DNA from 3 places in the Guptibacillus sedimenti genome. Region 1 is predicted to be linked to each of the others. Evidence: riboswitches for the same ligand, from Rfam matches in the RefSeq annotation. Region 1 holds a riboswitch; each other region holds the start of a gene.
What was found. Region 1 has a riboswitch for S-adenosylmethionine ahead of mtnK (S-methyl-5-thioribose kinase). Riboswitches for the same ligand answer to the same signal wherever they lie in the genome.
Positions count from the first base shown of each region.

Region 2: another riboswitch for S-adenosylmethionine. It lies ahead of PQ578_RS03945 (methionine ABC transporter ATP-binding protein); the one in region 1 lies ahead of mtnK (S-methyl-5-thioribose kinase).
Region 3: another riboswitch for S-adenosylmethionine. It lies ahead of msrA (peptide-methionine (S)-S-oxide reductase MsrA); the one in region 1 lies ahead of mtnK (S-methyl-5-thioribose kinase).

Region 1 covers NZ_JAQQWV010000004.1:10,911-15,881, reverse strand. The annotation lists gene PQ578_RS16660 (sugar ABC transporter substrate-binding protein) at 1-221, opposite strand, end outside; gene mtnA (S-methyl-5-thioribose-1-phosphate isomerase) at 218-1,279, opposite strand; gene mtnK (S-methyl-5-thioribose kinase) at 1,280-2,491, opposite strand; SAM riboswitch class I at 2,606-2,743, opposite strand; gene PQ578_RS16645 (carbon-nitrogen family hydrolase) at 2,830-3,612, opposite strand; gene PQ578_RS16640 (pyridoxal phosphate-dependent aminotransferase) at 3,715-4,887, shown strand.
Region 2 covers NZ_JAQQWV010000001.1:809,623-814,593, reverse strand. The annotation lists gene PQ578_RS03960 (L-lactate dehydrogenase) at 1-786, shown strand, start outside; gene PQ578_RS03955 (MetQ/NlpA family ABC transporter substrate-binding protein) at 826-1,665, opposite strand; gene PQ578_RS03950 (methionine ABC transporter permease) at 1,683-2,351, opposite strand; gene PQ578_RS03945 (methionine ABC transporter ATP-binding protein) at 2,344-3,366, opposite strand; SAM riboswitch class I at 3,526-3,635, opposite strand; gene ilvA (threonine ammonia-lyase) at 3,771-4,781, opposite strand; gene leuD (3-isopropylmalate dehydratase small subunit) at 4,778-4,971, opposite strand, start outside.
Region 3 covers NZ_JAQQWV010000003.1:404,570-409,540, forward strand. The annotation lists gene PQ578_RS16395 (hypothetical protein) at 1-1,891, shown strand, start outside; gene msrA (peptide-methionine (S)-S-oxide reductase MsrA) at 1,933-2,583, opposite strand; SAM riboswitch class I at 2,684-2,798, opposite strand; gene PQ578_RS16405 (Na+/H+ antiporter NhaC family protein) at 2,879-4,282, opposite strand; gene fni (type 2 isopentenyl-diphosphate Delta-isomerase) at 4,365-4,971, opposite strand, start outside.

The DNA of each region.
Region 1 (4,971 bases):
GTTCCAAGAGAAGCTTGCATAATCGCAGCAATTTTTATCGGTTTTTGCACCTCTTTTGGAATGTCAGATGAAGTTTGCGATGTTTCGTCTTGCGTTTTTGAGGCAGTCTCTTTTGTTTCATTATTGCTTGCTTCAGGTTCACTTACAGCATCTTGCTCACTTGTGCATGCGGCAAGAACGAAGAGAAGAAGAATGGATAAAATAAGTCCTAAACGTTTCATGAATGTACCTCCGTATTTTCAATATCTGGTAAAGTAAGATGAGCAAGGTTTTCCTCGTATGGTGTTCGAATAATGCCATGCTCTGTAATGATTCCTTTGATTAAGTGATGTGGCGTTACGTCAAATGCAGGATTGAAAACCTCAATATTTTCAGCCGCGATGCGCTCTCCTTGATAGTGTGTGATTTCTTTTGAATCACGCTCCTCAATCGGAATGGCATCTCCATTAGGAATCGAATAGTCAATCGTTGAGATGGGTGCTGCAATATAAAAGGGAACATTGTAAGCCTGAGCGATATGAGCAAGGCCGAGCGTGCCGATTTTGTTAGCTGTGTCACCGTTGGCCGCAATTCGATCCGCACCGACTATTACCGCAGCGATTTTCTTTGTTTTTAAGACGTGCGCCGCCATGCTATCCGTAATAAGCGTTACGTTGATACCGGCACGTTCAAGTTCCCATGCGGTTAGTCGAGCCCCCTGGAGAACGGGTCTCGTTTCCGTTGCAATCGCGGAAATCGTGAGCCCGTTTTGTTTCGCCAAGTGGAGCGGTGCAAGGGCCGTCCCATATTTTGCGGTTGCAATTCCACCTGCGTTGCAGTGAGTAAGAATGGTATCTCCATCCTTCAATAGTTTAAGACCGTGCTCTCCGATGCGTTGGCAGACAAGTTCATCTTCTTTATGAATAAGTAACGCTTCGTGAAGAATCGCATCCTTCATTTTTTCAACAGTTGATAAAGGAAGAGTCACTCGAACAATTCGATCAATCGCCCAAGAGAGATTTACGGCAGTTGGGCGAGAAGATGAGAGGTATTCCCCTTGCTTAAGTAACTCTGCTTTAAAAGTTGATGGTTCGGTTGTTTCTGCGTGTTGACTCCAGAGAACAAGACCATACGCAGCCGCAATTCCAATCGCTGGTGCACCGCGGACAACGAGGGCAGATATGCTATTCCAAACATCTTCGATCGCCGTCTGTTTGAGATAGCTTTCTTGATGTGGTAATTTGCGCTGATCAAGCAGTAAAAGGTGATCTCCTTTCCACTGAAGAGATGGGATAGTCATTTAAACGCCCTCCTTAATCGTATCGATGTAATCTTTAATCGAATCGATGTTCTTTCGATTTAAAATGAGTTTTTTTCCAAGTGCTAAAGCTCTTCTTTCCACTGCTAGTTTTACTTCTGGATCAGTAATCGTCTCAATTTCTTCTACATGAGCAAGTCCAATCGTTCTTCGGATGATTTTACAACCAGCAAAACCAATACTATCGACAAAAATAGATTGAAGATGCGTATTGAGATAACCTCTGGAATAGCGGTTATCTTCTGAAAGGTGGGTGTCCCAAAGGGATCGGAACGTAGATTCAAATACGGTCCAAACTTCAGTGATAACACCAAAGAGATAGGCTAGATATCCGTCTTTTTCTTCATTGGTTCGATGGGCTTCCTGGGAGAGAATGCTAAGCGTAATATTGGCAATAAAAGCCCCAACATCAAATCCTGCTGGGCCATAGAAAGCAAATTCAGGATCGATTACTTTTGTTGAACCCTCCGTTACGAAGAGGCTACCTGTATGTAAATCCCCGTGTATTAACGCTTCTCCTTTTGTTAAAAAGGAATGTTTAAGCGAAGCAACTTCAGTTAGGAAACCTTGATCTTCCCACAAAATTTCAACATCTGGTCGAAGCTCTTCTGTAAATGCGTTGCTTTCAGCATTATAAAAGGGGTCTGAAAAGACGAGACTTTCCGTGATCCCACATAAATCTGGATTGCTAAACCGTTTAGCAAGCTCTTTCTTTTTTGCAGAACCAAGACCGTAGTCAGAGGTGAAAAAGAGCGTGTGAGCGAGGTAAGTCCCTACATTTCTTGCGAGCTCAGGATAGACACGTCCTTCAATAAGTCCTTTGCGCAAAATCGTATGTGATGATAAATCTTCCATCACTGTTGCCGCTTTTTCTGAGTCATGCAGATAAACAATTGGGGAAAATTCAGGAACAAGCGAATGAGCTTGCTTGAGAGCCTCGCTCTCAATTCTGGACCGATCGAGCGTAAGTGGCCAAGACTCACCAACAACCTTGGCATAAGGCAAAGCTTGTTTGACAATCCATGATTCCTCTGTTGCTTTGTTTTGAACATGGAAAACATAGTTTAAATTGCCATCCCCAATTTCCTTTACGAAAAGGGGGGAAGAGGGATCAATAAAATTGTGATGCACTAAAAAGTGAACAACGCTTTCTTGTGTAAATGGTGTATATCCCGACTTAACTTGAAAAGACATGTGTAAGTCCCCTTTCAAATATTAATGGTTGATGTACAGAAGCATTCGTAATTAAAAGGCATAAAAAAAGCCTCTTTCCGAAGAAAGAGGCTTGAAGACAGATATGCTTCACACCTCTTATCTTCCAGGATGAATAACATCCTGTTGGAAGTAGCACCGTGCCATCTAAGCCATCCTGTAAAGATGTACTTAAGAATAGGTCGGTTGCTGGGCGTCATAGGGCCAAATCCCTCAGCCTGCTCTTGATAAGAGAAAGTTTATGAAATTATTTTACAATTTTTTCGCTTGAAATGTATGTTACAGAGAAACTGATGCATTTGTCAATAATATTTTGAATTTTATTTATAAATATCTGGACGTCGATCTTCAAAGATTGGGATACGACTTCGGATAGATGGTATTTCTTCCTCATCAATCAAGCCTGTTAAGATCGTTTCCTCTTCGCCTGCTTCTGCGATAATCGTTCCCCACGGATCAATGATTAAAGAATGTCCTCCAAACGCATTGTCTGGATCTTCTCCTACACGATTACAAGCAATGACGTAACATTGGTTTTCAATAGCGCGGCTTATAAGTAAGGATCGCCAATGGTCCGTGCGCTGTTTCGGCCATTCGGCTGGAACGAACAAAACTTGTGCGCCTTCAACGGCATGAAGGCGAAGCCACTCTGGAAAGCGAATATCATAACAGATGAATCCGGCACTTGGGAGTTCTTCGAGTGTGAAGTGGCTTTTCTCATTTCCTGATACGAGGTATTTCTCTTCATTCATCAACCGAAATAGATGGGCTTTGCTATACTCATGGATAAGCTGCCCATCTCGATTGAAAACGAGCATCGTATTCGTGACGTGATCATTGTGTTGCTTTGCAATTGAGCCACCTACTATACTTACCTTATTCTTTTTGGCTAGGTCTGAAAGAAATGCAATTGACTTTTCTGCATTTTCATCCCCAATTTCGTCTAGTCTCGATAAGTCATAACCAGTCGACCACAGTTCTGGTAAAACAATAATATCTGGTTTGTCATGAACAGCCTTAGTAACAAGCTCTTTCACTTTCGAGAAATTTTCTTCAGGGTTTCCAAACGCAATATCAAATTGCAACAGAGCGATTTTTTTCATTTTCTTCTCCTCCTCGCTAACAAAATAAGCTTTACATGATTGTGTATCCAAGATAACATAATTTACTAGAATTTCACGAAAATTTTAACAGGATGTGATTCTTTGAAACAATTTCAAACATCAGATGCACTTAAACGACTACCGGAACAATTTTTTGCGAAGCTTGCTGGAAAAGTAAACCGCTATGTAGAGGCGGGTTATGACATCATTAATCTTGGACAGGGAAATCCTGATCAGCCAACACCCGATCATATTATCGAGTCTTTGCAGAAGGCAGCTGAAAACCCTTCCTATCACAAATATCCGCCATTTCGAGGACAGCCTTTCTTGAAGCAGGCTGCTGCTGATTTCTATCAGCGAGAATTTGGAGTGAATCTTGATCCAGAGAAGGAAGTTGCCGTTCTTTTCGGTGGAAAAGCAGGCCTTGTCGAGGTCAGTCAATGTTTACTAAATAAAGGTGATGTGGCACTCGTTCCAGACCCAGGTTATCCTGATTATTGGTCAGGTGTCGCGATGGCTGAAGCGGATATGCAGATGATGCCGTTGCTTGAGAAAAATCATTTCTTACCTGACTATGATGCGATTCCAGAGGATTCATTAAAAAAAGCGAAAATGATGTTTTTAAATTATCCCAACAACCCAACTGCAGCTGTTGCAACGAAGCGCTTCTTTGAGGAAACAGTCAGTTTTGCAGAGACGAATGATATTTGTGTTGTGCATGATTTTGCTTACGGTGCGATCGGGTTTGATGGAGAGCGACCGATTAGCTTTTTGGAAACAGAGGGTGCTAAAGACAATGGAATTGAAATCTATACCCTTTCCAAAACATATAATATGGCGGGATGGCGTGTAGGATTTGCAGTTGGAAATCAATCTGTTGTTGAGAGCATCAATCTCCTTCAGGATCATTTTTATGTCAGTCTATTTAGTGCGGTACAAGAAGCCGCTGCTGAAGCTTTGCTTGGATCGCAGCAGTGTGTAGAAGAACTTCGCGATACGTATGAGTCGAGACGAAATGTTCTCATTCAAGGACTCCATGACATTGGTTGGAATGTCACTTCTCCTGCGGGATCGTTTTTCGCCTGGTTGAAAGTACCCGAATCTTTTACTTCAGAAAGCTTTGCAGATTTCTTGCTTGAAAACGTCCAAATTGTTGTCGCACCTGGAAACGGCTTTGGAGAATTTGGTGAGGGCTATGTACGAGTGGGGCTATTAACGTCTGAAGAGAAGCTAAGAGAAGCAGTTGAGCGAATTAAGTCTCTTAATCTCTTTTGATTCAGAAAAATTAAAAAACAGTTTGACAGAATTTCCTGTCTCTGGCATAATTCAAATCAATTACTAAAAACGAATAATTGCATA
Region 2 (4,971 bases), on a different contig from region 1:
CTACCTTTTGGCGCTCCTATGAAAATTTGGGCTGGTGACTATCAGGATTGTAAAACCGCTGACATCGTTGTGATCGCTGCAGGTGCGAATCAGGCTCCAGGCGAAACACGCTTAGACCTTATCGATAAAAATACAGCCATTTTTAAAACGATCGTATCAAGCGTAATGGAAAGTGGATTTGATGGGATTTTTATCGTCGCAACGAATCCAGTAGACGTACTTACTTATGCAACATGGAAGTTCTCCGGGTTACCGAAAGAACGCGTAATCGGCTCAGGCACGATACTTGATACCGCTCGATTCCGTTATTTACTAAGTGATTATTTTAATGTCGATTCTAGAAATGTACATGGTTATATTCTCGGTGAGCACGGCGACACCGAACTTCCAGTCTGGAGTCATGCCTCTATTGGTAGTCGACCAGTCATGTCACTCATTAAAGATAAACCAGAGGCAAAAGAAGACCTTGAGAAACTCTTTGTTAATGTGCGCGATGCCGCTTATCATATTATTAATCGTAAGGGAGCGACATACTACGGCATTGCAATGGGGCTTGTAAGGTTAACGCGAGCGATTATTCGAAATGAAAACTCAATCCTTACTGTATCTACGCTCCTTGAAGGTGAGTATGGTTTAGATGATTTGTATATCGGCGTACCTGCGATTGTGAACAACAACGGTATACGTGAGATTATTGAACTTGATCTTGATCAAACTGAGCTAGATCAATTGCACCACTCTGCCAAAACGCTAAAAGAAGCAATGAAGCCAGTATTCCAGCATTAAAAAAAGGTTCTCCGTCAAATGACGGAGAACCTTTTTTTCTTATTCGTCTACCGGTACGACAGCACCATCATATTCTTCTTCAATAAAGCTCTGAATTTCATCAGAATGTAAAACCTCAACTAATGCTTGAATCGCTTCGTTATCTTCATCACCTTTATTGACAGTAATTACGTTCACGTAAGGTGAGTCGGAATCTTCAAGAGCAATGGCATCTTCTTGAGGATTTAGACCCGCATCGATCGCATAGTTTGTGTTGATCATAACCGCATCACCTTCACCTTGCTGGTAGATCTGTGGAAGAAGTGAAGCTTCTACGTCTGTTTTAAAATCAATGTTTTTAGGGTTTTCTGCAATATCTTCTACTGTTGCATCAGAAGCCTTCACGCCTTCTTTTAGTGTGATAAGTCCTTGGGCTTCGAGTAAAGAAAGCATACGTCCATGGTCAGAAACAGAGTTACTCATAATGATCTGAGCACCATCGGGAAGCTCCTCTAAGCTCTTATAATCTTGTGAATAAACACCGATTGGCTCAATGTGAATGCCTCCAGCGTTAACAAAATCATAAGTATCGTTTTCTTCCATTTGCAACTCCATATAAGGAATGGTTTGGAAGTAGTTTGCATCTAATTCACCATTTGCTAGCGTCTTATTCGGTAGAATGTAATCCTGGAACGTTTTAACTTCTAGCTCTACGCCTTTTTCTTCAAGCATCGGCTTTGCTTCTTCAAGAATTTCAGCATGTGGAATGTTTGAAGCACCTACTACGATTTTCTTTGAATCTTCGCCTTCTCCAGATCCTTCACTGTTTCCACTATTGTTGCCACACGCTGCAAGTACTGCAAGAGTAAGGACTGCAAATAGGGATAAAAATTTCTTCATGATATTCTCTCCTTTTTTTATCGTTTATCTATAACTCGCGTTGCTAAATCTCCAGCAATCTGAAGAATCGCAACAATAACCAAAATTAATACGGTCGCAACAAGCGTCACGTCAGGATTGTTTCTTTGGAAGCCTTCAAGATAAGCGAGGTTCCCAAGTCCCCCTGCACCAACCACACCAGCCATTGCGGTGTAGCTTACAAGCGCAATCGCCGTTACGGTAATACCCGAAATGAGGGCTGGCATTGCTTCAGGAAGGAGAACTTTAAATATAATCTCCCCATTCGATGCCCCCATTGACTGAGATGCTTCAATCACACCTTTATCCACTTCCCGAAGAGCAATTTCAACCATTCGCGCATAAAATGGTGCCGCACCTGCAATAAGAGCTGGAAGAGCTGCATTCGCGCCAAGCATCGTTCCAATAATGTAAACAGAAAGCGGAATGAGTAGAATGATTAAAATGATAAACGGGATCGAGCGAAATAAGTTTACGATTCCAGCAATAATGCTATTAACAAACTTGTTCTCCCATATGTTTCCCCTTCCGGTTAGAAACAATAGTAGTCCAAGAAGAATACCGAGAATAAACGTTGCTAGCACGGAAATTGCCGTCATGTAAGCTGTTTGAATAGTCGCTTCCCACATCGATTCCCAGTTCACATTAGGAAATAGTGATTCAACCATTCGTAATCACCTCCGCTTCTACACCTTGCTCACGAACATACTTCAGTGCACTTTCGACGACAGTCGGTTCACCTTTAAGAAAGACAGATAGCTTACCATAAGGGCCATCTTGCGTATGAGAGATTTTTCCTTGAATAATGTTTACTTCAATATCAAACTGACGAATTAACTCTGTTACAAGCGGTGACCCCGTTTTACCTTTGAGGAACGTAAACTGGACGAGTTCACCCTCCTGGCTTGCTGCTAAATGTGCAATCGATTCCTTCATTTCTTCAGGCTCACTTAACTGATTCACGAAATCTTTTGTTATTTCTTCTTGCGGATGATGAAAGACTTCAAGTACTGAACCGTTCTCAACTACTCTACCGTTCTCCATCACTGCCACTCGGTGACAAATTTTACGAATAACGTGCATTTCATGGGTAATCAAGACAATAGTTAAACCAAGTTTCTGGTTAATTTCTGTCAGAAGTTCGAGAATGCTATCCGTTGTTTTAGGATCTAGAGCAGATGTTGCTTCATCACAAAGCAATACCTTAGGGTTATTCGCAAGCGCTCGCGCAATACCAACACGCTGCTTTTGTCCCCCACTTAGCTGTGATGGATAAGCGGCTTCTCGTCCTTCAAGTCCAACAAGCTTAATTAATTCATCGACACGCTTCATTCGTTTCTCTTTGGAAACACCTGATATTTCGAGTGGAAACGCGATGTTATCACGCACTGTTCTTGACCAAAGAATATTAAAGTGCTGGAAGATCATTCCGATTTCCTGTCTTGCCGCACGTAGATCTTTTCCTTTAAGAGAGGATAAATTATTTCCTGCCACCGTGACCGTACCGTCCGTCGGTCTCTCAAGCAGGTTGAGCATCCGAATTAGCGTACTTTTTCCGGCGCCACTGTATCCGATAACTCCGAAGATTTCCCCTTTTTTCACTGAAAGGTTAACATTCTTAACGGCCTCTACCTTTCCAGACTTCGAAAAGAAGGTTTTATTAATGCCTTTAAGCTCAATCACATGTCTCACATCCTTTATGCATTTGCATGTTGTACCAGCTTCCTGAAAAAGGACTTTAGTCCCATGCTTTTATTCTTTACCTTGAAGCACTTAAAAAAAATGATTTTAAAAATGCCCTTCTACTTTGAGTAGAAAGGCATGTTATCAATCAATGTCTTCCTCTCATTTCTCAAAGCAATCGCTTTGCAGGAATTGGCACCTTTTCAAACGAGTCGTTTGACGGTTGCCGGGCTTCATAGGGCCAGTCCCTCCACCTCTCTGAATAAGAGATTATAAAATTAAAATTACTTTACTGTGGTTAAGTGCTAAATTGAATTCTAGCATGGTACTTTATGAGTGTCAATTACTGAGCAAAAAGTCACAATAATCAAACATATTAACTGTTATTAACCAAGAGAAAACCATCAGCTGATTCGCCTGATGGTTTTTGTTCGCTCAGAAAGTTGTTTGTAAAGAGCTAATTTCTCAAGATCAGCATTTCCTCCACTCACAACAGCCCCAATTTTGCTACCTTCCAACCGGCTTGATTTACACAAGACAGCCGCGACAGATGCCGCACCAGCGCCTTCAACAAGTGTCTTATGTCTTTCAAGCATAAAGACGATTGCAGCAGCAATTTCTTCTTCAGAAACAGTCATCATATCGTCAACGAGTTCTTCGATAATTGGATACGTTCGTTTTCCTGCTTCCTTCACAGAGATGCCATCGGCAATCGATTTTACTGATTGAAGAACGAGAGGACCAGTACCTTTAAATCGATTCCATGTCGCAGATGCTTCCGAAGCCTGGATTCCAATGATTTTGACGTGAGGAAAGAACGACTTTATTGCCAGCGCCATTCCTGCTAATAATCCTCCACCTCCAACGGGAACAAGAATCGTATCTAAGTCAGGACATTGTTGCATCATTTCAAGTGCAACGGTTCCTTGTCCTGCCATAACAACAGGGTCGTCAAACGCATGAACAAATGTTGCCCCTTTTTCAACACGCTCTCGATCCGCTCCACTAAACGCTTCGTTATAGGATTCGCCTTCAAGTACAACCTCTGCGCCATAAGATCGGGTCGCTTCAATTTTACTTGTTGGGGTATGAATCGGCATATAAATCTTTGCTTTGATGCCTCGCTCCTTCGCAGATAGCGCTACTCCCTGAGCATGGTTACCTGCTGAAGCGGCAACGATTCCTCGAGCGGCTTCGATTTCCGTTAGTGAGGCAACCTTATTGTAAGCACCGCGTAGTTTAAATGACCCCGTTCGTTGGAGGTTCTCCATCTTTAAGAAGACATCTTTATTTGTAAACCCATTCAGCGTTGTAGATTGCTGAAGCGGTGTACGGTGAACCGCCTCCAGCAAATTCTCCATTGCTTCTACGACATGAACGTTATATTTCTCCTGGTAATTCCCAACGTCATTCACTCTCCTACAAGTTGTTTTTCTTCATACAATTTAATCTTTTCTTCAAGGGACAACGTACGAGATACTTCATCCCAACCATTTAACAGCATTTCTTTCCAATAAGGATCAATTTTGAAAGAAGCATGAATGCTTTCTCCATCACGAACTTCTTGTTTTCGCAGGTCAACTTGAAGCTCGTATCCGTCTTTTG
Region 3 (4,971 bases), on a different contig from region 1:
AGATCAATTTCGCAGTCTTGAGAACATTCTCCCCCTTGCCTATCTCTTAGTTGCTATTGGCGTTATTACTGGAGCACTGTTTGGATACCCGCTAACAACTGGATTGAAGAAACCACTTTCAATCATCATGCTACTTTTAGGGTTTTTCGTAACAGGCATTTTCTGTTACTGGCTATTTACCCCTGGTACCTTGGATGAGCGCCTCGCCAACACCGTAGAGCCATTTTCCCCCGTCAGTCAAAACCCATCGGAATATGGTTCGCATGACGTAAACACTTTTACATATGGAAGTGGAACTGATAAGCAACGAGACGAATTCGGTAATGAAGTCGACCTCCAAACAAGGTCCGTTAACGCTTCAAGCATGATTGGAGAATGGTCTAAAGAACGGGAATGGTTTTGGGGCTTTAAAGATGCTAATGTTCCACTAAACGGCCGTGTATTTATGCCAGAAGGTGAGGGGCCTTTCCCACTCGTTCTTATCGTACATGGAAATCATAAAATGGAAGATTTTTCAGATGAAGGCTACAATTATTTAGGAGAGCTCCTTGCAAGTAGAGGGTTTTTGACCGTATCAGTTGATGAAAACTTCTTTAACTCCTCATGGTCAGGAGGTCTATCTGGAGATATTAATGGCCGAGCCTGGCTATTATTAAAGCACATTGAAGAAATTGAATCACTATCGACACAACAAGATACCCAATTTTTCAATAAAGTTGATATGGATCACATTGCATTAATTGGTCACTCTCGCGGGGGACAAGCAGCTATCCTTGCCGCAAAATTCAATGAACTTGATCGCTATCCAAACAATGCTAACATGCGTTTTGACTTTAACTACAAGATTGAAACCGTAATTGCACTGGCTCCAACCGATTATCAAACTCTCTCTGATCGTAAAATTGAAGTTGATGATGTAAACTATTTATTGCTTGGTGGTTCTTATGATAGTGACTTATCTGAATTTGAAGGAGATCGCCAATATAACGGTATTCAATTAACAGGTAGCGAAAATGCGATGAAATCGTCTCTTTATATTGATGGTGCTAATCATGGGCAATTTAACACCACCTGGGGAGAAAATGATACGTACTTCCCTTTTACATTATTATTAAATAAACAGCCTTTACTTGAAGGCAATGAGCAGCGTCAGATTGCAAGCACTTACGTATCCGGTTTTCTTGAAGCAACTCTTCATGAAGATGATCGTTATCAGCCAATGTTTGAGGATTATCGATATGCACTTGAGTGGTTACCGAAGACAACTTATATTAGTAAATACGAAGATCCCACTTACCATATTTTAAGTGATTTTGAGGAAGATGTGAACGTGCTAACCGCAACATCCCCTTATATTGATATAGAAGCCAATAGCTTTATTCAGTGGTATGAAGGGGAACTTGAATTTCGTAGAGATAAGGAAAGAGGAACTCACGGTGTGTTTTTGAAATGGGATCAATCCTATTCAAAAAATGCATCTTACTCACTAGATCTCACGAAACCGTTACAGGATCCATATAATTTCAAACCGAATAGCTCACTAACATTTACTGCAGCAAACGTATCGGAAGCAGAAGATCAACAGCCGGTTGATTTTAGGGTAACTTTAAGCTCGGCCAACGGTGAGTCATCCAGCGTATTATTAAGTGATATTATGCCAATGCACGGGGCACTCCCTATTCAGCATACAAAAACAAAATTTTTTGAAGAACGGCGTTACGGTGAACCTACCGAACCCGTACTTCAAACGTTTAACATTCCGATACAACTTTTCAATAAGGAAAACAGACTTCTGAAGCTAGATGAGATTGATTCCATCACGTTTGAGTTTAACGCCTCTCCAAAAGGAAAGATATTTCTTGATCAAATCGGTGTAAACCAACCAAACTAAAAAAGCTTTTCCTCATACTATTGAGGAAAAGCTTTTTTGTGTTACGAAATTTTACATGAAGACTGTCCACGCTTAGCAAGATAACTTTGGTGATATTCGTCAGCACGATAAAATGAAGTGATTGGAACAATTTGAGTGACAACAGGCTTCTTAAAACGCCCGGAACGCTCAAGATTTTCTTTTGCAATTAATGCAATTTCTGCCTGCTCATTCGAATGGAAAAAGATCGCTGAGCGATAGCGGGTTCCAATATCTTCTCCCTGTCTATTTAAAGAAGTTGGGTTATGATTTTCAAAAAACACTTCCACAAGCTCTTCATAAGAAATGAGGGAAGGATCGTATTCAACTTGCACGGATTCTGCATGACCTGTTAACTCAGAATAAACATCTTCATACGTAGGGTTAATTGTTTCACCACCAGTAAACCCTGCTGATGTCGAAATAACGCCGTTTAATTGTTGAAATAGTGCTTCTACACCCCAAAAGCACCCTGCTGCAAATGTTGCTTGCTCCACTTTGACCACTCCGTTTCCAGTTATCGTATTGATTTTTTCAGATCGAACATATATGTTTTCCAGTTCATTTAGTGTTAACATATAAAGCTGTTTTTCACCCTTCTTATAAATTCCTTTTTGAAGAAGGCTTTTAATAAGCTGCTGTTTTCTAGTGTCGTTATCCATTAGTGTATGCAAGATCGTTCACTCCCTCTACTAAAACAATTTTCCAGATGAGAATGCATACAAAAAACCCTCATCTGCCCGAACAGAAGAGGGTTTGGATAATCCGAGCCTCTTCTCATTTTCCGACTTTCGCCGCAGGAATTGGCACGGTTCCGCATGAACAAAATGTTCATTGGTCCGTTGCCGAGGTATCTAAGGGCCAGTCCCTCCACCTCTCTGAATAAGAAGATCCTTTAAATAAAGGATTATTAAGTTAATCTCAATAATAAATGGTATTAAAACAGTTGTCAATAGAAAAGTGCTCAAGCTAGATTACAAAAGAAATAATAAAATATCCTACTGCAGCCGTCCCTGCTGCAATAAGAGCAGGAGTTAGCTTAAATTTAGCATATGTCATTGGGTTTAACTTTAAAATTCTCGCTATTGTATTCGTATTATCACTTAACGGTGAAGAAAAAGCCCCAAATGTCCCACTAGCAAATACGGCTCCAATGACCAGAGGAAGATCGGTTCCGGTTGAATAGCCTAACGAAATACCAAGCGGCATTAAAATTCCCCAAGTTCCCCACGACGAACCAATGAAATACGAAATAAACGCACCTACAAGAAATAAAACAGGCGGGACGAATAACGATGGAATCCAATCAAGATTAGAGGTGACAAATGTCGAAAAACCAAGCGCCTCAGTTGATGACGCTAGCCCCCACACAACCGTTAACAATACGATCACTGGCATCATTTCATTTCCTCCCTCAATAAAGAAAGTCACGAGTTCCTTTAATGAGAAACGCTGGAATAAATAAAAAAGGAATGTAAGTAGTACCGTTGTTAATAGAGCAAATACCATGGCATCAAGCACATCCGCCTCGATGAATGCTTGAAGTAAGGAGGTAAAGCCTTTTTCATACCCACTCCAATACGTAAGAAAAAGAGTTAACAGTATGACTCCTCCAAGCGGCAGTAATAAGTTGAACGGTTTTTGGGGAAGGTCTTTTGCTACGGCTGGATGACAGTCCTCCCACTGATCATCTAGCTCCTTCTCTTGATTCCCTGCATCAGTCGCTTGTTTTTTACTGTGATGAAAAAAACTTAAATAAAAGCCGATTAGAATGATACTGATGGAAAAAAAGTTATACGGAATACTTTGAAGAAAATAGCGATAACCATCACCTTCAATGCCTTCTGCTTTTAAAGAAAGCTGAACAACAGACGACATGTATCCAACAAAAGCAGTCGCAATTGGCATCAATACAATCACTGGAGTTGCAGTCGTCTCGATCACAAATCCAAGTTCCTGAGGAGTGATTTTCACTTTATTGAGGAGAGCTTTCATGATTGGTGCTACTGTTACAATACGAAAGCTCGGAGCGCTAAAGGTTCCAATTGTCGAGATCCAAGTAAGAAACAATGCACCTTTTTTTGTATTGATTTTCGAAGAGGCTAGATGAACAAACCCTTTAATTCCACCTGTATATTTCATTAATCCAATTAACCCGGTAAACATATAGAGAAAAAGAACGATTTTAACGTTATTCTCATCTTTAAGACCACTCATGATAAACTCATAAAACTGCTGTAAACCACTAATTACGCCCGGTTTATAAATAAATGAGGCCGTTAACAGTCCTGCTGTAAGACCTGGAATCACTAGCTTAGTTTTGATCGCAACCACTATCACTACGATAAAAGGAAACACAGATAACCAATCCAATAAGTTCGCCCTCCTTCTGCTCTAGTTTGCACGCTAGAAGGCGACCTATACAAAAACAAAAAAGCCAGAGCCTGGGCCCTGACTATTTCTTACGTAATGCGCTATTGTATTTTAACCTGTTAATAGACGAAGCACCAATCCCAAACATAGCAGTTCGTAATTCAAATTCAATTCGTTTCAATTGTTCTGAGAGCGCTTCTTCAGTGTCATTTACGGCATTTTCAAGTAATGCCCTTCCAAATCCAGAAACATCTGCACCGAGGGCGATTGCTTTCGCTGCGTCCACACCGTTTTTTAGCCCTCCACTTGCAATCATTGGTACATCAGGGTGCTGCTTTCGCACATCAATGATACAATCTGCGGTTGGGTTCCCCCAATCCTCAAAAGCCTTCGCAGCTTGCCTGCGCATCGTTTGATGAGAACGATAGCTTTCAACTTGAATCCACGACGTTCCGCCCGCCCCTGCAACATCGATAAAGCTGGCCCCAGCGCTAATCAGGCGCTGAGCTGTCTTCGCATCAATCCCCATACCAACTTCCTTAATTCCAAGCGGAACAGGAATCGCCTTTGCTACTTCACGAATTTTAACAATTAAATCCTGGAAATCGGTGTCGCCTTCTGGTTGAAACACTTCTTGTAGTGGATTTAAATGAAGCAACAGCGCATCAGCTTGAATTAAATCAATGGCT